4 regions of the Kitasatospora sp. NPDC008115 genome follow, and region 1 is predicted to be linked to each of the others. Evidence: riboswitches for the same ligand, from Rfam matches in the RefSeq annotation. Region 1 holds a riboswitch; each other region holds the start of a gene.

What was found. A riboswitch is a leader RNA that binds a small molecule or an ion and turns the genes downstream of it on or off. The one in region 1 is predicted to bind cyclic di-AMP.
Region 2: another riboswitch for cyclic di-AMP. It lies ahead of ACFZBX_RS04465 (M23 family metallopeptidase); the one in region 1 lies ahead of ACFZBX_RS07910 (transglycosylase family protein).
Region 3: another riboswitch for cyclic di-AMP. It lies ahead of ACFZBX_RS18435 (NlpC/P60 family protein); the one in region 1 lies ahead of ACFZBX_RS07910 (transglycosylase family protein).
Region 4: another riboswitch for cyclic di-AMP. It lies ahead of ACFZBX_RS00400 (transglycosylase family protein); the one in region 1 lies ahead of ACFZBX_RS07910 (transglycosylase family protein).

The regions. Positions count from the first base shown of each region.
Region 1 covers NZ_JBIBHU010000004.1:359,603-365,143, forward strand. The annotation lists gene ACFZBX_RS07900 (LacI family DNA-binding transcriptional regulator) at 1-264, shown strand, start outside; gene ACFZBX_RS07905 (hypothetical protein) at 322-522, opposite strand; gene ACFZBX_RS07910 (transglycosylase family protein) at 684-1,973, opposite strand; cyclic di-AMP (ydaO/yuaA leader) riboswitch at 1,960-2,122, opposite strand; gene ACFZBX_RS07915 (hypothetical protein) at 2,394-4,607, shown strand; gene ACFZBX_RS07920 (hypothetical protein) at 4,674-5,541, opposite strand, start outside.
Region 2 covers NZ_JBIBHU010000003.1:23,130-28,670, reverse strand. The annotation lists gene ACFZBX_RS04490 (SpoIIE family protein phosphatase) at 1-949, opposite strand, end outside; tRNA gene ACFZBX_RS04485 (tRNA-Ile) at 1,138-1,211, shown strand; gene ACFZBX_RS04480 (TetR/AcrR family transcriptional regulator) at 1,283-1,852, opposite strand; gene ACFZBX_RS04475 (alpha/beta fold hydrolase) at 1,895-2,722, opposite strand; gene ACFZBX_RS04470 (YiaA/YiaB family inner membrane protein) at 2,846-3,136, opposite strand; cyclic di-AMP (ydaO/yuaA leader) riboswitch at 3,383-3,541, shown strand; gene ACFZBX_RS04465 (M23 family metallopeptidase) at 3,554-4,423, shown strand; gene ACFZBX_RS04460 (hypothetical protein) at 4,481-5,371, opposite strand; gene ACFZBX_RS04455 (GNAT family N-acetyltransferase) at 5,415-5,541, shown strand, end outside.
Region 3 covers NZ_JBIBHU010000013.1:131,998-137,538, reverse strand. The annotation lists gene ACFZBX_RS18450 (hypothetical protein) at 1-80, shown strand, start outside; gene ACFZBX_RS18445 (NYN domain-containing protein) at 389-1,735, shown strand; gene ACFZBX_RS18440 (NlpC/P60 family protein) at 1,947-2,990, shown strand; cyclic di-AMP (ydaO/yuaA leader) riboswitch at 3,336-3,492, shown strand; gene ACFZBX_RS18435 (NlpC/P60 family protein) at 3,503-4,702, shown strand; gene ACFZBX_RS18430 (NlpC/P60 family protein) at 4,954-5,541, shown strand, end outside.
Region 4 covers NZ_JBIBHU010000001.1:91,359-96,899, forward strand. The annotation lists gene ACFZBX_RS00385 (DUF501 domain-containing protein) at 1-44, opposite strand, end outside; gene ACFZBX_RS00390 (septum formation initiator family protein) at 16-534, opposite strand; gene eno (phosphopyruvate hydratase) at 679-1,965, opposite strand; gene ACFZBX_RS00400 (transglycosylase family protein) at 2,207-3,142, opposite strand; cyclic di-AMP (ydaO/yuaA leader) riboswitch at 3,148-3,296, opposite strand; gene ACFZBX_RS00405 (cytochrome P450) at 3,528-4,838, opposite strand; gene ACFZBX_RS00410 (SDR family NAD(P)-dependent oxidoreductase) at 5,071-5,496, shown strand; gene ACFZBX_RS00415 (MazG family protein) at 5,531-5,541, opposite strand, start outside.

The DNA.
Region 1 (5,541 bases):
ATGGCGCTCGGCGCGATCCGGGCCGTGCGGCAGCGGGGCCTGGCGGTGCCGCAGGACGTCTCGGTGGTCGGCTTCGACGACTCGCCGCTGATCGCCTTCACCGAGCCGCCGCTGACCACCGTGCGCCAGCCGGTGGAGGCGATGGCCACCGCGGCGGTGGACGCGCTGCTGGAGGAGGTCGGCGGGAACGCCGTGCAGCGCGGGGAGTTCATGTTCCAGCCGGAGCTGGTGATGCGCGGCTCGACCGGGGCCCGCGCGCGCTGAGGAGAACGGGGCAGGGCCCGGGAGCGGTGTGCTCCCGGGCCCCTTCGGCGTTCCCGCTCAGCCCTCCTGGACGATCGGACGGTCCTGGGTGACCCGGTGGCCGTCCGCGGCGTCACCGGTGCGGGTCTCGGTGCGCCGGCCGCGCTCCAGGAAGTCCCGGAGGATCAGTTCTACGGCGTCCTGCGGGCTCTTGGTGCCGGACAGCATCATCGCGTCGATCGCGAGGTTGGCGTCGAGCGAGACGGTGACCTGGGCCATGGTGACTCCTCCTCGGGTACAGGGCAGCAGCATGCCCGCTGCGGTCCCGGTTTGACCATGGCCGCCCGTCGTCCGGGCAACGCAGCGGCGCGTTTCCGGGCATGCCGCGGCCCCCGGGGAGGAGCGATCGGACTCTCCCCGGGGGCCGCGGCGTGGCGGGGTCAGACCCGGCCGGCGAAGTCCGGGGCCCAGTTGGCGACCGTCTGGACGCGCACGCCCGACTTCGGGTTGGCGGCCTCGACGTACTTGCCGTCGCCGATGTAGAGCGCGACGTGGTAGACGCCGGAGTCCTTGCCGTTGTTGGACCAGAACAGCAGGTCGCCCGGCTTGAGGGCGTCCAGCGAGACGTGGGTGGACGCGGCGGCCTGGTCGGCGGCGACGCGCGGGACGGAGACGCCCGCGGCGCGCAGCGCGGCCTGGGTCAGGCCGGAGCAGTCCCAGCCGCCGTTGCCGGTGCCGCCGTAGACGTAGGCCTGGCCGACCTTCGACTGGGCGAAGGAGACGGCGGCGGCCATGCTGCCGGTGGCGGTCTGGGCCGGGGCCGGGGTCTGGGCCTGCGCGGCGGGCTTCTCGGCCGGCTTGGCGGCGGGGGCCTCGGTCCGGCTCTGCGGCCGGGCGGCCGGGGTCTGGGTGCCGCTGCCGGCGCGGTTGAACCAGTCGAAGTCCCGGCCCTCGGCGCCCTCGCCCAGGGCCAGCCGCTGGCCCGGGTAGATGGTGTGCGGGCCGTCGGCCAGGGTGGCGCGGTTGAGCTCGTACAGGCGCTGCCAGCCGCCCTGGACGTGCTGCTCGTCGGCGATGGTGGACAGCCAGTCGCCGGCGACCACGGTGTAGGCCTCGGCGCCCTGCTGACCGGCCTGCTGACGCCACTGCCGGCCGTCCTGGCGCTGCTCGGCGGCGGGGGCGGTGGTGGTGGCGGCCGGGGCCTGGGCCTGCGGCTTGGCGGCCGGCTGCTGGGCGGCGGGCTTCTCGGCGGGCTTGGCGGCCGGGGCGGGGGTCTGGGCCGGGGCCGGGGTGGCCGGCTTGGCGGCGGCGGAGGTGTCCACCGCGGCCGGGGTGCCGCCCTTGGTCAGACCGGCCTTGACCGAGCAGACCGGCCAGGCGCCGGGGCCCTGGACGGCCAGGACCTTCTCGGCGACCGCGATCTGCTGGTCCTTGGTGGCCAGGTCGGCGCGCGCGGCGTAGGCGGTGCCGCCGAACCCCGCCCAGGTGGAGCTGGTGAACTGGAGGCCGCCGTAGAAGCCGTTGCCGGTGTTGATGCTCCAGTTGCCGCCGCTCTCGCACTGGGCGACCTTGTCCCAGGTGGCGACGGAGGCGGCGGAGGCGGTGCCGGAGGTCAGGCAGGGGATGGTGAGGCCGATGCCCGCGACGCCGAGGGCGGCGATCGCGCGACGGGTACGGCCGGACAGTCGGGTGCCGTTGGTGGGCAGCATGAAGACGCGGTCCTCTCCCACGCCTGCGAGGTGAGCTGTCGGATTCGGGCTGGAGTTGCCCGGCCGCGCTGTGGACGCGGCTTCACCCCTAGCCCGGGGCCGGCCCGAAAGGACCGGTCCTGGGCGAACTACCTGTGGTTCCCCCGCTCCTGCCGTGGTGCATTGCGCTGCCAGCGCGCCCGACGGCAGGACTCGGCGTCGCGGACGTGCTGGGTCCGTGTGGCCACGAACGGGGAGCACGTTAAGCAGAGGCGCGTTCAAACCGCAAACATGTGTGACGCTCGTCACGGTTTACGAAATCGCCGCCGACCGGCTGTCCTTCATGATCAGAAATGACCGATTTCCCGCAACGCCGGTCGCGGTCAACGCAACTGCCTATGCTTCAGAGCGTCGGCACCGCGCCGACGCGCCGCAGCCGTCTCGGGAGAGGGCTACGCACCGATGGGCATCGACGAGGAGCCGGACGCCTCCCGTCCGGCCGCCCGGCCGCGTGGAGCGCATCGCCGGGCAAAGCACCGCAGAGCGGACATCCAACCCGAACCGTCCCGAACTCACCTGACCCGCCGGGCACTACTGCGCTGGCTCGCCGTCGGCACCGCCTTCGCGGCGATCAGCGGCGAGGAGGTCCTGCGCCGCTCGCTGACCGGCGAGACCCGGCTCGTCACCCCGGCCGCCGTCATCGGCACGACCCCCACCGAGGCGGCCGGCCCGATGGGCCCCGACGGCCACGGCGGCTCGCCGCCGGGCGGCGCGGCCCCCGAGCAGCCCGCCCCCGCACCCACCGTCGACCAGAGCGGCCGCCGCTGGTCCGACCGGGCCGGCTGGGGCGGCGGCCCGCCCGGCCCGCGCAGCGCCGTACGGATCACCGACCGGGTGCTGCTCGACACCGACGCCGAGGTCGGCTCCCTGCTGGTCGAGCCGGGCGGCGCGCTCACCTTCGCCGCCGACCGCACCGTCACCCTCGCCGCCGCCGGCAACGTCGAGGTCCGCGGCGTCCTCGCCCTCGCCCCCGACGGCGACCACGTCCACACCCTGCGCTTCCCCGCCGTCGACGAGAAGCGCTTCCAGGGCGACGGCATGAAGGTGGTCGACACCGACGTCGGCCTCTGGGTCACCGGCGCCGGCTACCTGCGGCTGGACGGCGCCGCCAAGACCGCCTGGGTCCGCGCCGGGGGCGCGCTCGCGGCCGGCGACACCGTCGTCGAGCTGGCCGCCCCGCCCGCCGGCTGGCTGCCCGGCGACGAACTCGCCGTCACCCCGACCGGCCCGCCCGACCAGGACGGCTTCTCCACCGCCTACGACCTCGTCACCATCCGCTCCGTCAGCGGAACCACCGTCACCCTGGGCGCCCCGCTCCGCCACGCCCACCCCGGGGTCGCCGCCGGAGGGGGCGTCACCGTCGGCGCCGAGGTGCTCAACCTGACCCGCAGCGTCCGGGTCGAGGGCACCGCCGGGGGCCGCACCCACGTCCACCTCACCAGCTCCCGGCGCGCCGACGTCCGGCACGCCGCGCTGCGGTGGGTCGGTCCGCGCGCCGACACCAAGGAGACCTGGAAGGGCCCGGACGGCGCCGCCCCGGTCACCGCGCCGGTGCTCGGCCGCTACGGCCTGCACTTCCACCGCCTCGGCGACACCACCCGCGGCACCGTCGTCGAGGGCGTGGTCGTCCGCGACGCCGGCAGCCACGCCTACGTCCCGCACGCCAGCCACGGCATCACCTTCCGCGCCTGCATCAGCCACGAGACCTGGGAGGACGCCTACTGGTGGGACGGCCCGCTGGACACCCGCACCCCCCAGCAGCCGTCCGACGACATCGTCTACGAGTCCTGCGTCGCCTCCCGCACCCTGCTCGAACCCAACCCCCGGGCCTACCGGCTGACCGGTTTCAACCTCGGCGCGGGCACCGGCGGCAAGGCGCTGGACTGCGTGGCGGTCGGCGTCCAGGGGGCCAACGGCGCCTCGGGCTTCGAGTGGCCGGAGAACAGCGAGGGCGTCTGGACCTTCCAGCGCTGCCTGGCCCACAACAACCTCCAGGACGGGATCTTCGTCTGGCTGAACGCCAGGCACCACCACGTGGTCACCGAGTTCGCGGCCTACCACAACGGCGGCTGGGGCATCGAACACGGCGCCTACCTCAACGACTTCGACTACACCGCGAGCGTGCTGTACGGCAACGCGGGCGGGGGAGTGGCGCTGCACTCGCTCGGCCGGGACAAGGGCACCGTCTTCGACGGGCTGCTGATCGACGCCGCCGGACGCAGCGACTTCGCGGTCTCCACCGCCCGGCACGAGCTCGCCGGGGAGTCCGTCACCTTCAGCCGCTGCCGCTTCACCGGCTACCGCCGGGCCGGGGTCGCCTTCCGGGCCGGGGCCGACGGCAAACCGGACGACCTGCTGGTGCTGGACTGCGAGTTCGGCGGCAATGAGCTGTGGCTGGACCCGGAGGCCGGGCCGCCCAAGAACATCCTGCTGCGCCGGGCCGGGTCCACCGAGGTGCTCCAGGTGCGCCGGGCGGGCGAGGAGGGCACCGCTCGGCCGCAGTGGAACGCCGCCGCGGCCGTGGTGCCCACCCTGGCCGGCCAGTCGCGGCCGGTGAGCCTGCCGGCGCTGCGGCTGAAGGACGCCGCCGCGCCCACCACCCGGGTGGGTCGCTAGGACCCGTCGGGACATGGAGAAGGGCCCGGAACGGTGCGTCCGTTCCGGGCCCTTCGCACGGGGGTGCTACTGGGCGGCGTGCCGCCCGACGGCGCGCGGGCCGTCCTCCTGCGCGGGGCCGGCCTGGTCGGCGGCCTCGGAGGCGGCGGCCGGCAGCGCGGCCAGGTAGGTGGAGGCGACCAGCTGGCCGACCGCCTGGTACGCGCCCAGCGGTGCGGCCGACGGGCAGCCGGACTCCTCGGCGGCCGCGGCGAGCAGTTCGGCGTCCGCCTCCGGGCCGATCACCAGCGGGGCGAGCGCCGGGTTCTGGGCGCCCATCTCCTTGAGGTGGGCGACGGCGTCGGCGACCGAGCCGGGCACGTCCAGCGCGGCGGCGACGACCGGCACGGCGAGCCGGGCGGCCAGCAGCATGCCGGTGATGCCGGCGGCGTCGGCCGCGGCCTGCCCGCCGACGGTGGTGAGCACCACGCCGTCGGCGGCGGTCGCGATGGCGAACAGCCTGGCCCGGTCGGCACGGGCCAGCCCGGCCTCGGAGAGGCGGACGTGGACGGCCTCGGCGAGCAGCGGGTGCGGGCCCAGCGCGTCGGTGACGGGGGCGCCGTACTCGGCGGCGAGCCCGTGCAGTGCGGGGAGGAAGTCGTGCGGGCCGGGCACCAGCGGCACCACGACCGGCGCGGGCAGGCCGGCCCCGGCCGCCTCGGCCAGCAGTTCGGCGACGGTGCGCTCGTCGCCCGCCTCGGCCTCGCCGTCACCGGAGGGGAGGTAGCCGGCGGCGGTCCGGACGCCGTTCTGCTCGCTGCGGACGATGGACAGCAGCTCCTCGACGACGGACCGGGAGTCGGGCCCGGCGGCCGCGGGGACGGCGAGCAGCAGGGCCGGGGAACCGGCCGGGATCTCGGGGCGCTCGGGACGGCGGTGGCGCCCCCGCGCACGG
Region 2 (5,541 bases), on a different contig from region 1:
GGTCGGCGATCAGCCCGGAGATCCGGACCGGCCGGCGGTGCACGTCCAGCATCACCTCGCCGGTCTCCTCGATCCGGATCACCCCGCCGCCCGCGCGCGGCACCCGGTAGCGGATCCGGTACGGCCCGCCGGTGGCGAGCGCCTCGGCGAGCGCGGCCTGGACGTCCGGCAGGTCCTCGGGGTGGACGACGAGGTCGAGGTCGGGCGCGGGGGCCGGACCGCCGTCCGGCGGCGCGGGCCGGCCGACCAGCCGGAGCGCCTGGACGTCCCAGTGGGTCTCGCCGGTGACCAGGTCGCGCTCGAAGGCGCCGTGCCCGGCGGCGCGGACGGCGAGCGAGAGCAGCGGGTGGGCCGTTCCGGCGGCCGGGTCGCCGCAGGGGCCGGGCCCGGGTCGCACCCCGTTCGGCGTGGCGGCGCCGTGGTGCGGGGCGAGCGGCGCCCCGGCGTGCTCCAGCAGGTACGCCAGCCGGTGCGCGCAGGCGTCCGCGAGGGTCTCCAGCACGTCCAGGTCGCGCCGGGGGACGATGCCCCGGTGGGCGAGCGCGAGGGCCAGCACGCCGATCGGCCGCTCGTCGACGACCATCGGCAGGGTGACGATGGCGACCATCCCGGTGCCCATCCCGGTGTTCCGGTTCGGGTAGTCGACGCTGGTGCGTTCGGGGCTCAGGAGATAGGGGCGGCGCAGCTTCAGCGCCATCGCGGCGGGCAGCTCACTGGCCGGGTCGACCACGCTGTAGCGCTCGTGGGCCCAGTCGGGCAGGCCGTGGGAGGCGGAGAGCCGGAGCATGCCGCCGGGGTCGAGCAGGTAGAGCGCCGAGCCCTCGCCGGTGATCCAGCCGGGGCCCTCGGCGAGCACGGTGCCGAGCAGTTCGGCGGCGCTGGTGCAGCCGAGCAATAAGCGGACGCAGCGCATGGCACTGCGCGCGGTGGGGCTGCTGCGCGGGTCCACGGGACGGCCGGCCTCTCCGGTTCCTTATGGGGCAGTTAATTCTTAATACCTTATTTCTTAAGCGGGTGAGGCGTGAGGCGAACGGCGGGTCCCGGTGCACCGGGTTTCCCTGGTGTGCGAGCACCCCCGCCGGGTCCGGTACCCTTCTCCGTACGACGTCCCGCCGTACCGGCGGGGTCGTGCGGTACGGGGCTATAGCTCAGACGGTTAGAGCGCTTCCCTGATAAGGAAGAGGCCACAGGTTCAAGTCCTGTTAGCCCCACACCACCACGAAGGGCCCGGAGCATCCCGCTCCGGGCCCTTCGGCGTTCCCGCGTCCGGCTGCCGCGCCGCTCAGGGGCGGGGCCAGCCGCGCAGGCCCGCGGTCAGCACGGTGATCATGCGCTCCTGGGTCTCGCCGAGGTCCTCGGCGAGCTGGAAGGCGCCGCCGGTCGACAGCGCGGCGAAGCCGTGGGCCAGCGAGCGGAAGGTGCGGGCGGCGTGGATCGCCTCGGAGCCTTCGAGACCGTACTCGCGCAGCACCGCGACGATCACCCCGACCAGCCGGCCGGCCGCCGCGGCCAGGTCGGCGTCCGGCTGCGGCGCCTGCGGCAGGGCGCCGTAGCGGTGCGGGTGCTCGGTGGCGTACGCGTGGTACGCCCGCAGGACGGCGGCGACCGCCGCGTCCCCGCCGCGGCCGAGCGCCGCCTCGGCCAGCCGGTCGGCCAGCTCCTCGGTGACCCGGACGGCCACCAGCCGGCGCAGTTCGGCCAGGCCGCCGCTCACGTGCTTGTACAGCGAGGGGGTGGCGACCCCGGCGCGGCCGGCCACGGCGGCCAGGGTGAGGGCCTCGGGGCCCTGCTCGTCGATGAGGGCGAGGGCGTGGCCGACGACCTGCTCGGGGGTCAGTCCGACTCGGGGCACAGCGGTTCTCCTGGGGTGGGTGGGTGACGGCGTTCGGAGCGCTCAGGCCAGGTCGGCGAGGAAGGCCAGCAGGGCGTCGGCGGTGGCCCGCGGGTGGTCGGCCATCGGGTAGTGCCCGGCGCCCTCGATCATCACCTTGCGCGCGTTCAGCGCGGCGGCCTGCCGGTCGGCGACCAGCTCCGGCTTCCCGAAGTCGGGGTCCTTCGAGCCCATCACGACCAGCGCCGGGCAGCGCACGGCGGCGGTCCAGCCGACGGGCGAGGAGTCGCCGCGCACATAGCCGCGGGTGGCGGTCTTCCGGCCCGGGGTGCGCATCGCGGCGACCAGCCCGGCCACGTACTCCTCGTGGTCCGCCGGCTTGGGCCCGGGGTAGGCCATCTTCCGGTGGTAGAGGCCCCAGAACGCGGGCGAGTGCACCACCAGCGCGCCCATCGCGCCGACCACCAGCCGCTGGAGCGCGCCGACGGGGACGTTCTCGACGAAGGCGTCCAGCAGGACGATGCCGGCCACCCGCCCGGGGGCGGCCCCGGCGGCCTTGACGACGCTGGCGCCGGTGTACGAGCTGCCCGCCAGCACGGCCCGCTCGATGCCCAGGTGGTCCAGCAGGGCGAGGACGTCGCCGGCGATCGCGGCGGGGGAGTAGTCGTCCCAGACGATCGAGGACTCGCCGAAGCCGCGCAGGTCCATGGTGATCACCCGGCGGCCGGCGGCGGTCAGCAGCGGGTGCAGGTGGCGGTAGGCGGCCCGGCTGTCGAGCATCCCGGGGAGCAGGACGACGGGGGCGCCCTCGCCGTGCCCGGTGTCGTCGAAGGCGATCCGGCCGCCGGGCAGGTCGAGGTGGCGGGTGACGGGGGCGAGGGTGCCGTTCATGGGGAGCCTCCTGGGGGCGGGATCGTCGGCGGAGCGCCGATAGCCATAAAGCTAAGGCTAATAGCCTTAGCCGTCAAGCTATCGGTACTGGCTGCGCGCGGCCGGCCCGCCCGGGGCGGCCGGTCAGACCCCTTCCACCTTGAACGGGTCGTGCTCGGTCAGCAGCTTGTCCAGCCGCGCCTGGTCGACCCGGGTCACCAGCTCGGAGGTCTCCTGCCGGTCCCGGACCACCTTGGAGAGGGTGAACGTGGAGGTGATCGTGTAGAGCAGGCCGAGGGCGAGGAACGCCCGGGTCCACGGCTCCACCGGGAGGAAGGCGATCCCGACGCCGAGGGCGGTGGCGGAGAGGGTGAAGGACAGCACGGCCTGGATGTAGTACGCGGCCGTGGTGCGGGACTGCATCGGTGTGCTCATGGCGCCCAGGATGGCCGCGCCCGGCCCGGCCGCACATGAGTAGCGGTACTCAAGTGAGGGGCCGTTCGTTGACGTCCTGACACGTTCGGTAGTGTCAGTTGTCATCAAACGTCCCAAAACGCCCATCGGGCCGCGTGGTGCCCGATCCGTATCCCGCCGTCACCAACGGATGGCTTGGAATCGGGGGGCTCTCGGATTAACGTTTGATAACGCAGCGCGGTCCGCAACGCCGTACCCAGACGGCACCGTGCGCCGTCGCCTAATCCCGCCGGCCGGCCTCCGGGCAGGCCAGGGAGCCGGGGAACCACGTTCCTTGGGGTGAATCGGCCAGGCCCAGGCCCAGCCGTAGGAGACCTTCCTGCTCCGAACCCGTCAGCTAACCCGGTAGGCGCGAAGGAAGGAAAGGAGCGCGCCTCCGTGGCGTCGACGCACACCCCGGCACACCCGTCCGGCTCCTCGGCCGGTACCCGGCTGCTCGATCACCCGGCTCCGTTCACCGGTCAGGGCCCGTTCGGCGGCCCCGCCGACGAGACCGCCCCGCCGGCCGCCGAGACCAGCCGGCACCGGATGCCCCGTCAGGGCCGCGGCACCGCTCCGCTGCTCGGCGTCACCGCCGTCGCCGCCACCCTGGGCGCCACCGGCTTCGCCTCCGCCACCCCTGCCGCCGCGCCCGCCGTCGAGGCGCCCGACGAGCAGCCGGTCGCGCTCTCCGCCGACCCCGGCCTCGCCCTCGCCGCCCGCATCCAGCAGCAGGCCGACAGCCAGCGCACCGCGGCCGAGGAGAGCGCCCGCGTCCAGGCCGCCCAGGAGGCCGAGGCCAAGCGCGCCGCCCAGATCGCCCAGCAGGAGCAGGCCAAGCGCGCCGCCGAGGAGGCCGAGAAGGCCAAGCTCGCCGCCATCAAGCTCCCGGTGCGCGACTACCGGCTCTCCGCCCACTACGGCCAGAGCGCCCGCTACTGGGCCCACCTGCACACCGGCCTGGACTTCGCCGCCGACCAGGGCGAGCCGGTCTACGCGGTCGGCCAGGGCACCATCACCTCGGCGGGCTGGGCCGGTGCCTACGGCTACCGGATCGTCGAGACCCTGCCCGACGGCACCGAGATCTGGTACTGCCACCTCTCCTCGATCATCAAGGGCTCCGGCAAGGTCGTCCCCGGCCAGCAGATCGGCAAGGTCGGCGCGACCGGCAACGTCACCGGCGCCCACCTGCACGTCGAGGTCCGCCCCGGCGGCGGCGCCCCCGTCGACCCGGAGAGCTGGTTCGAGCAGCGCGGCGTCACCCCCTGACGCCTCCGGCAGCACACGACGAGGGGCCCCGGCCGACCGGCCGGGGCCCCTCGCGCGTCAGCGCTCCTCGTCGCCGGCCGGTTCGAGACCCGCCAGATAGGCGTCGATCTCCGCCTGCCCCGGCTCCGGCGCCAGCTCCGGGAACTCCTCCACCAGCAGCCTCGGCAGCCCCGGAACCGTCCACGCGCCGGCCAGCTCCAGCGCCACCCGGACCGCGGCGTCCTCGAACGCCCCGAAGTCCCCGGCCAGCTCGTCCGGCATCGGCCGGCCCAGTGCCGTCAGCTCCGCCAGGTTCCGGTAGCTGCGCTCCATCAGCCCCTGCTCCAGCAGCCGCCGCGCCCCGTCGGTGGCCATCCCGACCGCCAGCGTCCGGGCCCCGCCGTCCCAGCCCCCGTCGTCCACCGGGTCCAGCACGCCGTCCGCCTCCAGCGCCTCGAACGCCGCCGAGCGCTCCTGCGCCGGCAGCTCCCGGAACCCCTCCAGCCAGGCCCGCACCGCCGCCTCGTCACCGGTGTCCACCCCGGCCGCGCGCAGCAGCAGCGTGTACAGCCGGGGCCAGGTCACCAGGTCCGCCCGGCGCAGCAGCCCGGCCGCCAGCTCGCCCTGCCACTCGGCCTCGGCGTGCAGCCGCTGCCGGCGCTTGGCGTTCAGCCGCTTCGCCGCCCGCTGGTGGTCGACCAGCAGCCGCACCGCCGCGCCGTACGCCAGCGGGTCCTGGCCCGGCTCCGGCTGGACGTACAGGTGGAGGCGCTCGTACAGCAGGTGCTCCACCGCGGCGGAGGTCAGTTCGGGCCAGCCGTCGTGCATCCTGCCGCCGCCCAGTTCCAGCAGCGCCAGCACCGCGCGCAGCGGGGCCCCGGCGACCGGCTCGCGGCCCTCCGCCTCCGCCCAGGCGAGCAGTTCGGCGGCCTTGGTGCGCGGGGCGAGCCGCAGGTCTTCGTCTTCCATAACCACGAACCGTAACCGCTGGTCGGGGGTAGGGTCGGGAGCCATGGTTCCCGTCCGACTCACCGGGCCCCGGCTGGCCGTCCGCGAGTTCCACCAGTCCCCCGAGGACGTGGACGCGCTGCACGCGGTGTTCGGCGATCCGGAGGCCACCCGCTACCTCGCCTTCGAGC
Region 3 (5,541 bases), on a different contig from region 1:
GGTGCAACGCGGTCGACCAGGTCGAGCTGGTGGCCCGCCCCGGCGCGGCCGATGGCGCCGAGGCCCCCGAGCAGGCCTGACCGCCTGATCCGTGCGGCGGGCGGTGCAGGGCGTGGCCGGTCGCCGCACGGGACAATACAGAGGGAACGTACGGAGTGTGACGGGGGTGGCGGCCGGGGCCGTACCCCGCTGGACCAGGATCGGAGCCGAGGACGTGGTGGACGCAGCGAAGGAGCCCGGCGGCCCGCAGGGGCGGCAGCCCGCTGTGGACGCGCAGGCGCCGGACGCGGCAGGAGCCGCCCCCTCCGGCACCGGGGCCCCGGCCGAGGCGGCCGCCGGCGAGGAGTCCGGCGGCGGTGACGACCCGGCGGCAGCCGTCGAGGGGTCGGTGCGCGACGGCGGGGACGCCGCAGGCGCGGGCGACGCGGAGACGCTGGACCGGCCGCTGCCCGAGGGCGTGCGCCGGCGCGTGGTGGGCCTCGCCTCCGACGCGCTGGGCGGGCTGCCGCTCGCGGAACTGCCCCAGTCGCTGCGCCAGTACGCCAAGTTCACCCCCGCGCGCCGGGCCAAGTACGCGGCGACCGCGCTGGCGGCGGCCCTGGAGGCGGAGCCGGCCTTCCGCTCGCGGATAGCGGAGCGGCTGCGGCTGGGCCAGCCGGACCTGGTCAGGGCGCTGGAGTCGGGCACCGTGCCGGGCGCCGCCGACCCGATGGACGTGGCGGCGGCCGCCTACCTGGTGCGCTCCGCCGGGTGGAGCCGGCTGGTGGCCGAGGCCGGCGAGGAAGCCGAGCGGGCGGGCGCCGAGGGTGCGGCGGCCGAGGCGGCCCGGCTGGTGGAGAAGTTGCAGGCCGAGCTGGCCGAGGTGCGCTCCGCGGCGCGCTCCGACCTGGAGCGCCAGCGGGCCGAGTCGGAGGACGTCCGGCGCGAGGCGGACTCGCTGCGCCGCAGACTGCGGTCGCTGGAGAGCGACACCCGCCGGGCGCAGGCGGAGACCCGCAAGGTGGCCGCCGAGCTGGAGGCGGCCAGGGCGCAGGCCGCGGCCGAGCGGAGCACGGCGGAGAGCGAGGCGCGCCGGCTGCGGCACCGGGTCACGGAGCTGGAGAACGCCGTCGAGCAGAACCGCCGGTCGGCCCGTGAGGGGCGCAGCGTCGAGGACATGCGGCTGCGGCTGCTGCTGGACACCGTGCTGCAGTCGGCCCAGGGGCTGCAGCGGGAGCTGGCGCTGCCGGTGTCCCAGATCCGTCCGGCGGACCTGGTGGAGGCGGTGGTGCCGGGCGCGGCCTCGCCGCACGACGTGGCGCGGCGCGGTCTGGCCGAGGACGATCCGGCGCTGCTGGACCAGTTGCTGGCGATCCCGCAGGTCCATCTGGTGGTGGACGGCTACAACGTGACCAAGACGGGCTATCCGACGCTGCCGCTGGAGCAGCAGCGGATCCGGCTGCTGGGCGGGCTGGCGATGCTGGCGCAGCGCACCCAGGCGGAGGTCACCTGTGTGTTCGACGGCCAGGACCTGGACGTGCCGGTGATCATGGCGCCGCCGCGCGGGGTGCGGGTGCGGTTCAGCCGGACCGGGGAGACGGCGGACGAGCTGATCCGCCGGCTGGTGCGGGCCGAGCCGCAGGGGCGCCCGGTGGTGGTGGTCTCCACCGACCGGGAGGTCGCGGAGGGCGTGCGGAAGGCCGGCGCGCGCCCCGTCGCATCGGTGCTCCTGCTGAACCGGCTGGCCCGGCCGTAACCGCTTCCGGGGTGCGGGCCGGTCGGTATGACGGCTGGTCAGCGCCCGGATTGCGGTGTTGTGCGAGTTTTGTGAAGTCAGATGGGCGGTCCAGGTTCACGCGATCGGGGGAGTGGCGCGAACCGTGGATCTTGACTAGTGTCTGGCGTCAAACCTATTTTCCGGATTCTCACCCGTTCGGGTGAGGCCATTGGAAGAAGGAGCCGGTCCCTTGGCCTCCCACCGCCGTCCCAAGCAGCCGAGCCGCGCGCGGGTCTCCGTGCTCACCGCTGCCGCTGCGACCGCGGTCGCCCTCTCCGCCCAGGTCGCCGCTCACGCCGCGCCCAGCCCGTCGCCCAAGAAGGACGACGTGAAGGCGCAGATCGACCAGTTGCAGGAGGAGGCCGAGCAGGCCACCGAGAAGTACAACGGCGCCAAGGAGCGCGCGGACCAGCTGCGCAAGCAGGCGGACCAGCTCCAGGACCAGGTCGCCCGCGGCCAGGAGCAGATGACCCAGCTTCAGGCCGGGCTGGCCGAGGTGGCGGGCGAGCAGTACCGCACCGGCGGCATCGACCCGTCCGTCCAGCTGATGCTGACCTCCGACCCGTCCGGCTACCTGGACAAGGCCTCCAGCGTGCAGCAGGCCAGCTCCAGCCAGGCCGAGGCGCTGAAGGGCCTCCAGGACCAGCAGCGCCGGCTCGACCAGCAGAAGGCCGAGGCGGCCGCCGTCCTGGCTTCGCTGGACAGCACGACCAAGGACCTGAACCAGTCCAAGGCCGAGGTCAACAAGAAGCTGAAGGAGGCCCAGGACCTGCTGAACTCGCTCAGCGCCTCCGAGCGGGCCGCCCTGAAGGCGCAGCAGCAGCAGTCCGAGCGCGCCTCGCGCGGCTCCGAGCGCACCGACCTGGGCAGCCTGCCGCAGGCGAGCGGCAAGGCGGGCGCCGCGGTCTCCCTGGCGATGAGCAAGACGGGCTCGCCGTACGTCTGGGGCGCCACCGGCCCGAGCGGCTTCGACTGCTCCGGCCTGATGGTCTGGGCGTACGGGAAGGCCGGCGTCTCGCTGCCGCGCACCTCGCAGGCGCAGGGCAACTACGGCACCCGGGTGCCGTCGATCGCCGAGGCCCAGCCGGGCGACCTGGTCATCTACCGCGACGACCGCAGCCACGTCGGGATGTACATCGGCAACGGCATGGTGGTGCACGCGCCGCGCACCGGTGACGTGGTGAAGGTGATGAAGGCCGACGCCATGAAGATCAACACCATTCGCCGGGTCTGACGGACCGGCACGACACGCCCGGGGGCCCGTCGACGCCCCTGTGATCAGCGCCACCTCCGAACCGGGGGTGGCGCGAGGCGTTTCGGGTGGGTGTTCGACCGCCTGACGGAGAATGATCAGCCGCTTGTGGGGGTGTGGTCACACTCGGTCATATTCACAAAAGAACTTGGGTATTCTTCCGGCTTTTTTCTGACAAGGATTTGAACGGATCACGGATCTGTTACTAGGGTCTTGCTTCGAACCACGCACAGTCGATCACCCAGCCTGGGTGGCGGCGGGGTTCGCCGCCGAGTTCGTGAAGCAGCGGGACGGGGCCTTCCGGGTCGCCCGTCCGAGTGAGGGTCCAGCAGTCGGGGGCCCGCTGTGGAGCGGAGCCGGGGAACCACGTTCCTCCGGGGTGAATCGGCGCCAGGCCGGCCGCGGGAGCGGCGGGTGAGGCGTCGTAGGGCACGCTTCCGCCCGAACCCGTCAGCTCACCCGGTAGGCGGATGAGGAAGAAGGAGTCCGCCTTCGTGGCGTCCCATCGTCGTCCCAAGCCCGCCGGCCGCACCCGTGTCTCGATCCTGACCGGTGTCGCCGCCGCTGCCGTTGCCCTGTCCGCGCAGTCCGGCGCCCACGCCGACCCGGCGCCGACCAAGGACCAGGTCAAGGAGCAGGTCGACCAGCTCAACGAGCAGGCCGAGGTCGCCACCGAGAAGTACAACGGCGCCCAGGCCAAGCAGCAGGAGCTGCAGAAGCAGGTCGCCGAGCTGCAGGACAAGGTGGCCCGCCAGCAGGCCGTGGTGACGGAGGCCCAGGGCGGCCTCGCCGAGATCGCCGGCGAGCAGTACCGCACGGGCGGCATCTCGCAGACCGTCCAGCTGATGCTCTCCGCCAGCCCGGACAACTTCCTCAACCAGGCCGACGCCCTGAACCAGGCCGGGTCCACCCAGTCCGGCGCGCTGAAGGAGCTCCAGGAGCAGCAGCGCAGGCTCGACCAGGACCGCACCGAGACCCAGGCCAAGCTCGCCGAGCTGGAGTCCACCACCCAGCAGCTGAAGAGCTCCAAGGAGGACGTCCAGGGCAAGCTGCAGAAGGCCCAGGACCTGCTCAACACGCTCACCGAGCAGGAGCGCCAGGCCCTCCGCGCGGCCGAGGAGAAGGCCGCCGCCGAGGCCAAGGCGAAGGCGGAGGCCGCCAAGGCGGAGGCCGCCAAGGCCGCCAAGGAGAAGGCCGAGGCCGAGCGCGCCTCCCGCGACAACAACCGGACCAACCTGAGCGCGCCGTCCACCGGCTCCTCGGCCCCCGCGGCGTCCTCCCCGTCGGCCCCGGCCACCGCGGCCGCCAAGCCGGCCGCGCCCGCCGCCCCGGCCGCCAACGGCTCGCGTGCCGCCGCCGCGATCGCCGCCGCCGAGAGCAAGCTGGGCTCCCCGTACGTGTACGGCGCCACGGGCCCGAACTCCTTCGACTGCTCGGGCCTCACCAGCTGGGCGTACGCCCAGGCCAACGTGTCGCTGCCGCGCACCTCGCAGGCGCAGGCCACCGCCGGCGCCCAGATCGGTACGGACATCTCCAAGGCCCAGCCCGGCGACCTGGTGATCTTCTACGGCGACCGCCACCACGTGGGCATCTACGTCGGCGGCGGCCAGGTCATCCACGCCCCGAAGCCGGGCGCGTCGGTCCGCTACGAGGCGGCGTCCAACATGCCGGTCACCGGCATCGTGCGCATCTGACCGTCGGCCGACAGGCTTCGTCGGGCCCGGTCTCCCCGTGCGGGGAGGCCGGGCCCGCGACTTTTCCGGGCCCGCCGGGACGCTCGGTCCGCGAACCGATCTGACGTCCGATAAGTGTCTGAATATTCGGGTTCGGAGGGGTTTGGATTCGGTTGCCCGGACTCGCTAACGTCTGCCACCGGACGCCCGCTTCGACAGCCGCCCACCCCGGTGCGGCAGCGGGTCGGGCCCAGGATCGGAGCCGACGTCGCATGGCCGTGCACCGCCGTTCCCCGCTGTCAGGTGCGCAGGTGCTCGCCCGGGCGCTGGTGCTCACCGCGGCGGCCACCACCGCGTTGGGCGTGGCGACCGGCGGCAGCGCCCAGGCCGTACCCGGCGCGCCGGACGCCCCGGTCGACCGCAAGGACGTCAAGGCGCAGGTGGAGCAGCTCTACGACGAGGCCGAGCAGGCCTCCGAGCGGTTCAACGCCGCCCAGGAGGCCCAGCAGCGGCTCCAGAACGAGACCGGCACGCTCCAGGGGCAGATCGCCGTCGGCCAGGACGAGCTCAACCGGCTGCGCGGCGACCTCGCCACGGTGGCCGGCGCCGAGTACCGCGGCGGCGGGATGACCAGGACCGTCCAGCTGATGCTCGCCACCGACCCGGCGGGCTACCTCTCCCGGGCCCGCGCCCTCGACCAGACCGCCGAGCGGCAGAACGAGACCCTGCACGAGCTGCTGGGCCGTCAGCGGGTGCTCGACCAGCGCCGGGCCGAGACCACCGCCAAGCTCGCCGAACTGGAGCAGACCCGCAAGGCGCTCGCCGAGAGCAAGCAGCAGATCCAGCAGCGGCTCGCCAAG
Region 4 (5,541 bases), on a different contig from region 1:
ACGGTGGGGTGGTTCTCAGTGGTCATGGGAGGAGCTGTCTCCAGCGGGGGCGGGGGCGGGTGGTGAGGGTGGGGCGGGCTGCCCCGGGGCGGCGGGGGCCGCGGGAGCGGCGGCGGCGTCGACGGAGTCCCAGACGCTGGCGTACCAGGGCCGGGCCGCCTTGGCCGGACCGGCCGCCGGGCCCGCCGCGGGCGGCGGCGCGCCCAGCGAGGAGTTGGCCGCGCCCCGGGCCGCCGGGTCCACCGCGATGTACGGGGTCTCCCCCGGCATCGCGTAGTGCAGCCGGGTGCGGGCCTGCGCCTTGACGTACTCCGGGTCCTGCCAGCGGGCCTTCTCCCGGCGCAGCTGCTCGACCTGCTGCCGGGCGTGCTCGGCCCGGGCGCGCTGCGCCGAGATCTCCGAGCGCTGGGAGACGAACTGGCGCGTCGGATAGGCCAGGATCGCCACCAGCGAGCAGAGCACCAGCACGAGGACGGTCGCCCGGCTCGTGAACCGGGGCCGGGCCGCCAAGCCCGGGATCCTCCAGCCTGCCATCTCCGGTGTCCCCTCCTGCTCCTGGTCCGCTCCTGGTCGCGACGGTGCCCCGCCGTCCACCCTACGGGGTGAACGGCGGGGCACCGGTCAGGCGTGCGCTACCGGGCGTCCCGGCGATACCGGCCGGGCGCGGCCGGGTCGGGCTCAGCCCTCGTACTTGAACCGCGGGAAGGCGCCGCGGCCGGCGTACTCGGCGGCGTCGTCGAGGATCTCCTCGATGCGCAGCAGCTGGTTGTACTTGGCGACGCGCTCGGAGCGGGCCGGGGCGCCGGTCTTGATCTGGCCGCAGTTGGTGGCGACGGCGAGGTCGGCGATGGTGACGTCCTCGGTCTCGCCGGAGCGGTGCGACATCATGCAGCGGTAGCCGTTGCGCTGGGCCAGCTCGACGGCGTCCAGGGTCTCGGTGAGCGAGCCGATCTGGTTGACCTTCACCAGCAGCGCGTTGGCGGTGCCGGTCTCGATGCCGCGGGCCAGGCGGGCCGGGTTGGTGACGAACAGGTCGTCGCCGACCAGCTGGACCTTGTCGCCCAGCTTGTCGGTCATGGCCTTCCAGCCGTCCCAGTCCGACTCGTCCAGCGGGTCCTCGATGGAGACCAGCGGGTAGGCGGCGACCAGGCCGGCGTAGTACTCGATCAGCTCGGCGGAGGTGAGCGCCTTGCCCTCGAACTGGTAGGCGCCGTCCTCGTAGAACTCGGAGGAGGCGACGTCCAGGGCGAGCGCGACGTCCTTGCCCGGCACGTAGCCGGCCTTCTGGATGGCCTCGACGATGAGGTCCAGGGCCTCGCGGTTGGAGTCCAGGTTCGGGGCGAAGCCGCCCTCGTCGCCCAGGCCGGTCGACAGACCGCGCTCCTTCAGCACGCCCTTGAGGGTGTGGTAGACCTCGACGCCCCAGCGGACGGCCTCGGAGAAGGACTCCGCGCCGATCGGGGCGATCATGAACTCCTGGATGTCGACGTTGGAGTCCGCGTGCGAGCCGCCGTTGAGGATGTTCATCATCGGGACCGGCAGGACGTGCGCGTTCGGGCCGCCCAGGTAGCGGAACAGCGGCAGGTCGCTGGCCTCGGAGGCGGCGTGCGCGACGGCCAGCGAGACGCCCAGGATGGCGTTGGCGCCGAGCGAGGACTTGTCCGGGGTGGCGTCCAGGTCCAGCATGGCCTGGTCGATCAGGCGCTGCTCGGTGGCGTCGTAGCCGACCAGCTCCGGGCCGATCTGCTCGATGACGGCCAGGACGGCCTTCTCCACGCCCTTGCCGAAGTAGCGGTTCTTGTCACCGTCGCGGAGCTCCAGCGCCTCGAAGGCACCGGTGGAGGCACCCGACGGGACGGCGGCACGGCCGGTGCTGCCGTCGTCGAGGCCGACCTCGACCTCGACCGTGGGGTTGCCGCGCGAGTCGAGAATCTCACGGGCTACGACGACATCGATGGACGGCACGAGGCATCTCCTAGCGGAAGCAGGTTCGGCTGACGTGGGGTGCAGTCGGCCGGACGATTGCGGAGTCGTTACGACCAGAGCCTAACCGCACGGGCTGTCCGGGCCACGTCGACCTCGGCTCCGTCTCAGCGTGTGGCCTCGCTACCCACCGGTAGTTCACCTGGTTGCCGGGCCGGAGACGTCCGGAAGCGGACGAAGGGGGCCCAATCGGCCCCCTCCGTCCGTCCGGTCGGACCGGTCGTCAGCCGAGGGTCAGGACCTGGCCCGGGACGATCAGGTTCGGGTCGGCGCCGACGGTGGCGCGGTTGCCGTCGTACAGCGCCTGCCAGCCGCCGGAGACGCCCTGGGCGGTGGCGATCCCGCCGAGCGTGTCACCGGAGCGGACGGTGTAGCCCTGGCCGGCCGACTGCTGCTGAGCGGCGGGGGCCTGGGCGGCCGGCTGGCCGGCGTTCTGCTGGTAGACGCTCTGGTGGCTGGTCCAGTACCAGGCGCCGTTGTTCTGGTACCAGTACACCTTGGCGTCGGCGTCCCAGCCGGCCTTGCCGGAGAAGGCCGGCGACTGCTGCTGCGGCTGGGCCTGCGGGGCCTGCTGCTTGGGCGCGGCGTGCTTCGGCGCGTACTGCTGGGCCTGCGGCTTGGCGGTCTGCTGCTCGGCCTGCGCCTTGGGGGCGGCGTGCTTCGGCGCGGCGGCCTTCGGGGCCTCCTGCTGCGGCTTGGCCTCCTGGGCGGCCTGCGGGACCTGCGGCTTCGGGGCGGCCGGCTTGGCGGGCGTCGAGGTGTCGACCGCCGCCGGGGCGCCGCCCTTGGTCAGGCCGGCCTTCTTGGAGCAGACCGGCCAGGCGCCCGGGCCCTGCCCGGCGAGGACCTTCTCGGCGACCGATATCTGCTGGGCCTTCGAGGCCTGGTTGGCCTGCGGCGCGTAGGCGTTGCCGCCGTACGCCTTCCAGGTGCTGGCGGTGAACTGGAGGCCGCCGTAGAAGCCGTTGCCGGTGTTGATGCTCCAGTTGCCGCCGCTCTCGCACTGGGCGACCGCGTCCCAGGTGGAGACCGGGGCGGCGGAGGCGCCGGTGGCGCTCAGGATCGGCATGGCCAGTCCGACGCCGGCGACACCGGCGACGGCGATGGCCTTCTCGGCCTGGGTACGGCGACGGTGACGACCGGTTCCAACGAACAGCATGAAGGGGTCCCTCTCCGCACGCCTGCGAGGTGAGCTGTCGGGTTCGGACCGGGAGGTGGCCCGGCCGCGCGGAGGCGGCTTCACCCCTAGCCGTGGGAGACGGCGCAAAACCTGGGTCCCCCGCCCCTGCCCAGGGTTCTGGTCGGTTTCCCGGGGCGCGGCGGGCAGGACTCGGCGTTCCGCGCACGGGGCCCGCAGCTGCGGGCTCCACGGAGAGTAGACAGATCTTCAGAGCAATCACAAGCTCATATCGTCGATATCACACGGACATCACGTCATGTGATGGATCGCCTACCAACCGGGGTGGTATGTCCGGATTGAGGGTGGTTCAGACCCTCGGAAACCGGCGAACGGAGAGTGTGCGTCAGCGTGTTGTGCTGGTGCGTCAGCCCTCCGAGCCGGTCTCCGAGCCAGTCTCCGGGCCGGTCTCCGGAGCCTTGCCGCCGGGCGCTTTCTCCGGTGTGAATTCCACCGGAAGTTCACGGAGTCCACGCATGATCAGACCACCGCGCCACCGCAGGTCCCCGGGGTCCGCGGCGAGCCGCAGGTCCGGCAGCCGGGTCAGCAGGGTGGCCAGCGCGGCCCGCCCCTCCAGCCGCGCCAGCGGCGCGCCGATGCAGTAGTGGATGCCGTGCCCGAACCCCAGGTGCGGGTTGTCCGTCCGGGCCAGGTCCAGGGTGTTCTCGTCGGCGAACCGCGCCGGGTCCCGGTCCGCCGCCGCGAGCACCACCAGCACCGGGTCGCCGACCGGGATCTCCACCCCGCCGATGGTCAGCGGGCTGGTCGCGAACCGCCAGGTGGCCAGCTCCACCGGCCCGTCGTAGCGCAGCAGTTCCTCGATCCCGGTCTCCAGCAGCGCGCTCTCGCCGCGCCCGACGGACTCCTGGAGCAGGGCGCGCTGGCCCGGGTTGCGCAGCAGCGCGTACACGCCGTTGCCGATCAGGTTGACCGTCGTCTCGAAGCCGGCGAAGAGCAGGATGAAGGCCATCGCCGCGGCCTCGTTCTCGGTCAGGTGCTCTCCGTGGTCGCTCGCCCGGATCAGCCCCGAGATCAGGTCGTCGCCGAGGTCCGCCCGCTTGCGGTGGATCAGCTCCGCCAGGTAGGCGCGCATCCGCTTCACCGCGCGCCCCACCCCGCCGCGCCGGCCGCCGCCGTGCCGGATCATCATCCCGGCCCAGTCCCGGAAGTCGTCCTGGTCCTCGGCCGGCACCCCGAGCAGGTCGCAGATCGCGTAGATGGGGAGCGGGAAGGCGAACTCGTGGATGAGGTCGGCGGACCCGCGCGCCGCGAAGCCGTCGATCAGCCGGTCGGTCAGCTGCTGCACCCGCGGCTCGAAGGCCGCCACCCGGCGCGGCGTGAACGCCTTGGACACCAGGCGGCGCAGCCGGGTGTGGTCCGGCGGGTCGATGTTGAGCAGGTGCGTCATGAGGTCGGCCTGGCGCTCGCCCGGGATGCCGACCCGGCCGGTGCGGTGGGCCTGCTCGCTGTGGTGCACCGGGTTCTTGGAGAGCCGGCCGTCCGCGAGCGCCTGCCGGGCGTCCGCGTACCGCGTGACCAGCCACGCCTCCACCCCGCTCGGCAGGGTGGTCCGGTGCACCGGCTCGTGCTCCCGCAGCCACGCGTAGGCGGGGTACGGGTCGGCGGCGAACTCCCAGGTGAACAGGGGCGGACGGGCGGAGGCGGGCTGAGCTGGCATGGGTCGACGGTATCCCGGGCGTGTCCGGGCGACCGCACGCAGTGCGCGCGACGTGCGCGTGGGCGGGCGGTGTCCGCTCACCGGGACACCGCGCCGTCCGTTCGGCGTGACAGGCGTGAGCCTGGTCACCTGAGGGGTAATTCCTGTTGCGGAGGGTCAGGACCTGCCTACGATCCTCCGCAAGGTGCGCGTGGGCGCCGGTGCGGAGCCGCCCACAGGGAGGAGCAAGGCCATGCGGGTCAACGGTTCGGTCGTCGTGATCTCCGTACTCGACGGCGGGTCGGGGGCGGACCTCGCCCGCCGGCTCACCGCGGCGGGCACCACCGGCATGCTGATCGCCGACCAGCGGGTCGGGATCGCCGAGGACCTCGCCACCGAGCTCGACCGGCCGGGCTGTCCCGTCGTCGGCGTCTGCGGCGACGTCCGCCGTCCCAGTGACGTCGCCGCGCTGGTCGACACCGCCGAGAAGCACCTGGGCCCGATCGGCCTGTTCTGCGTGGCCGGGCCGGGCGGCGAGCGGATCGTCTCCCTCGCCGAGCTGCCCGACCACCTCGACCTGGAGCGGCTCGCCGAACTCGTCGCCCTGGTCGGCGAGGCGATCGGCGAGGTCGTCGTCGTCCCGGCGCAGCGCCGGCCGGTGGCGGACGTCGCCGCCTGATCGCCACGCCCTCCACCGGCCGGGCTCCGGTCCCCTACTCTCCGG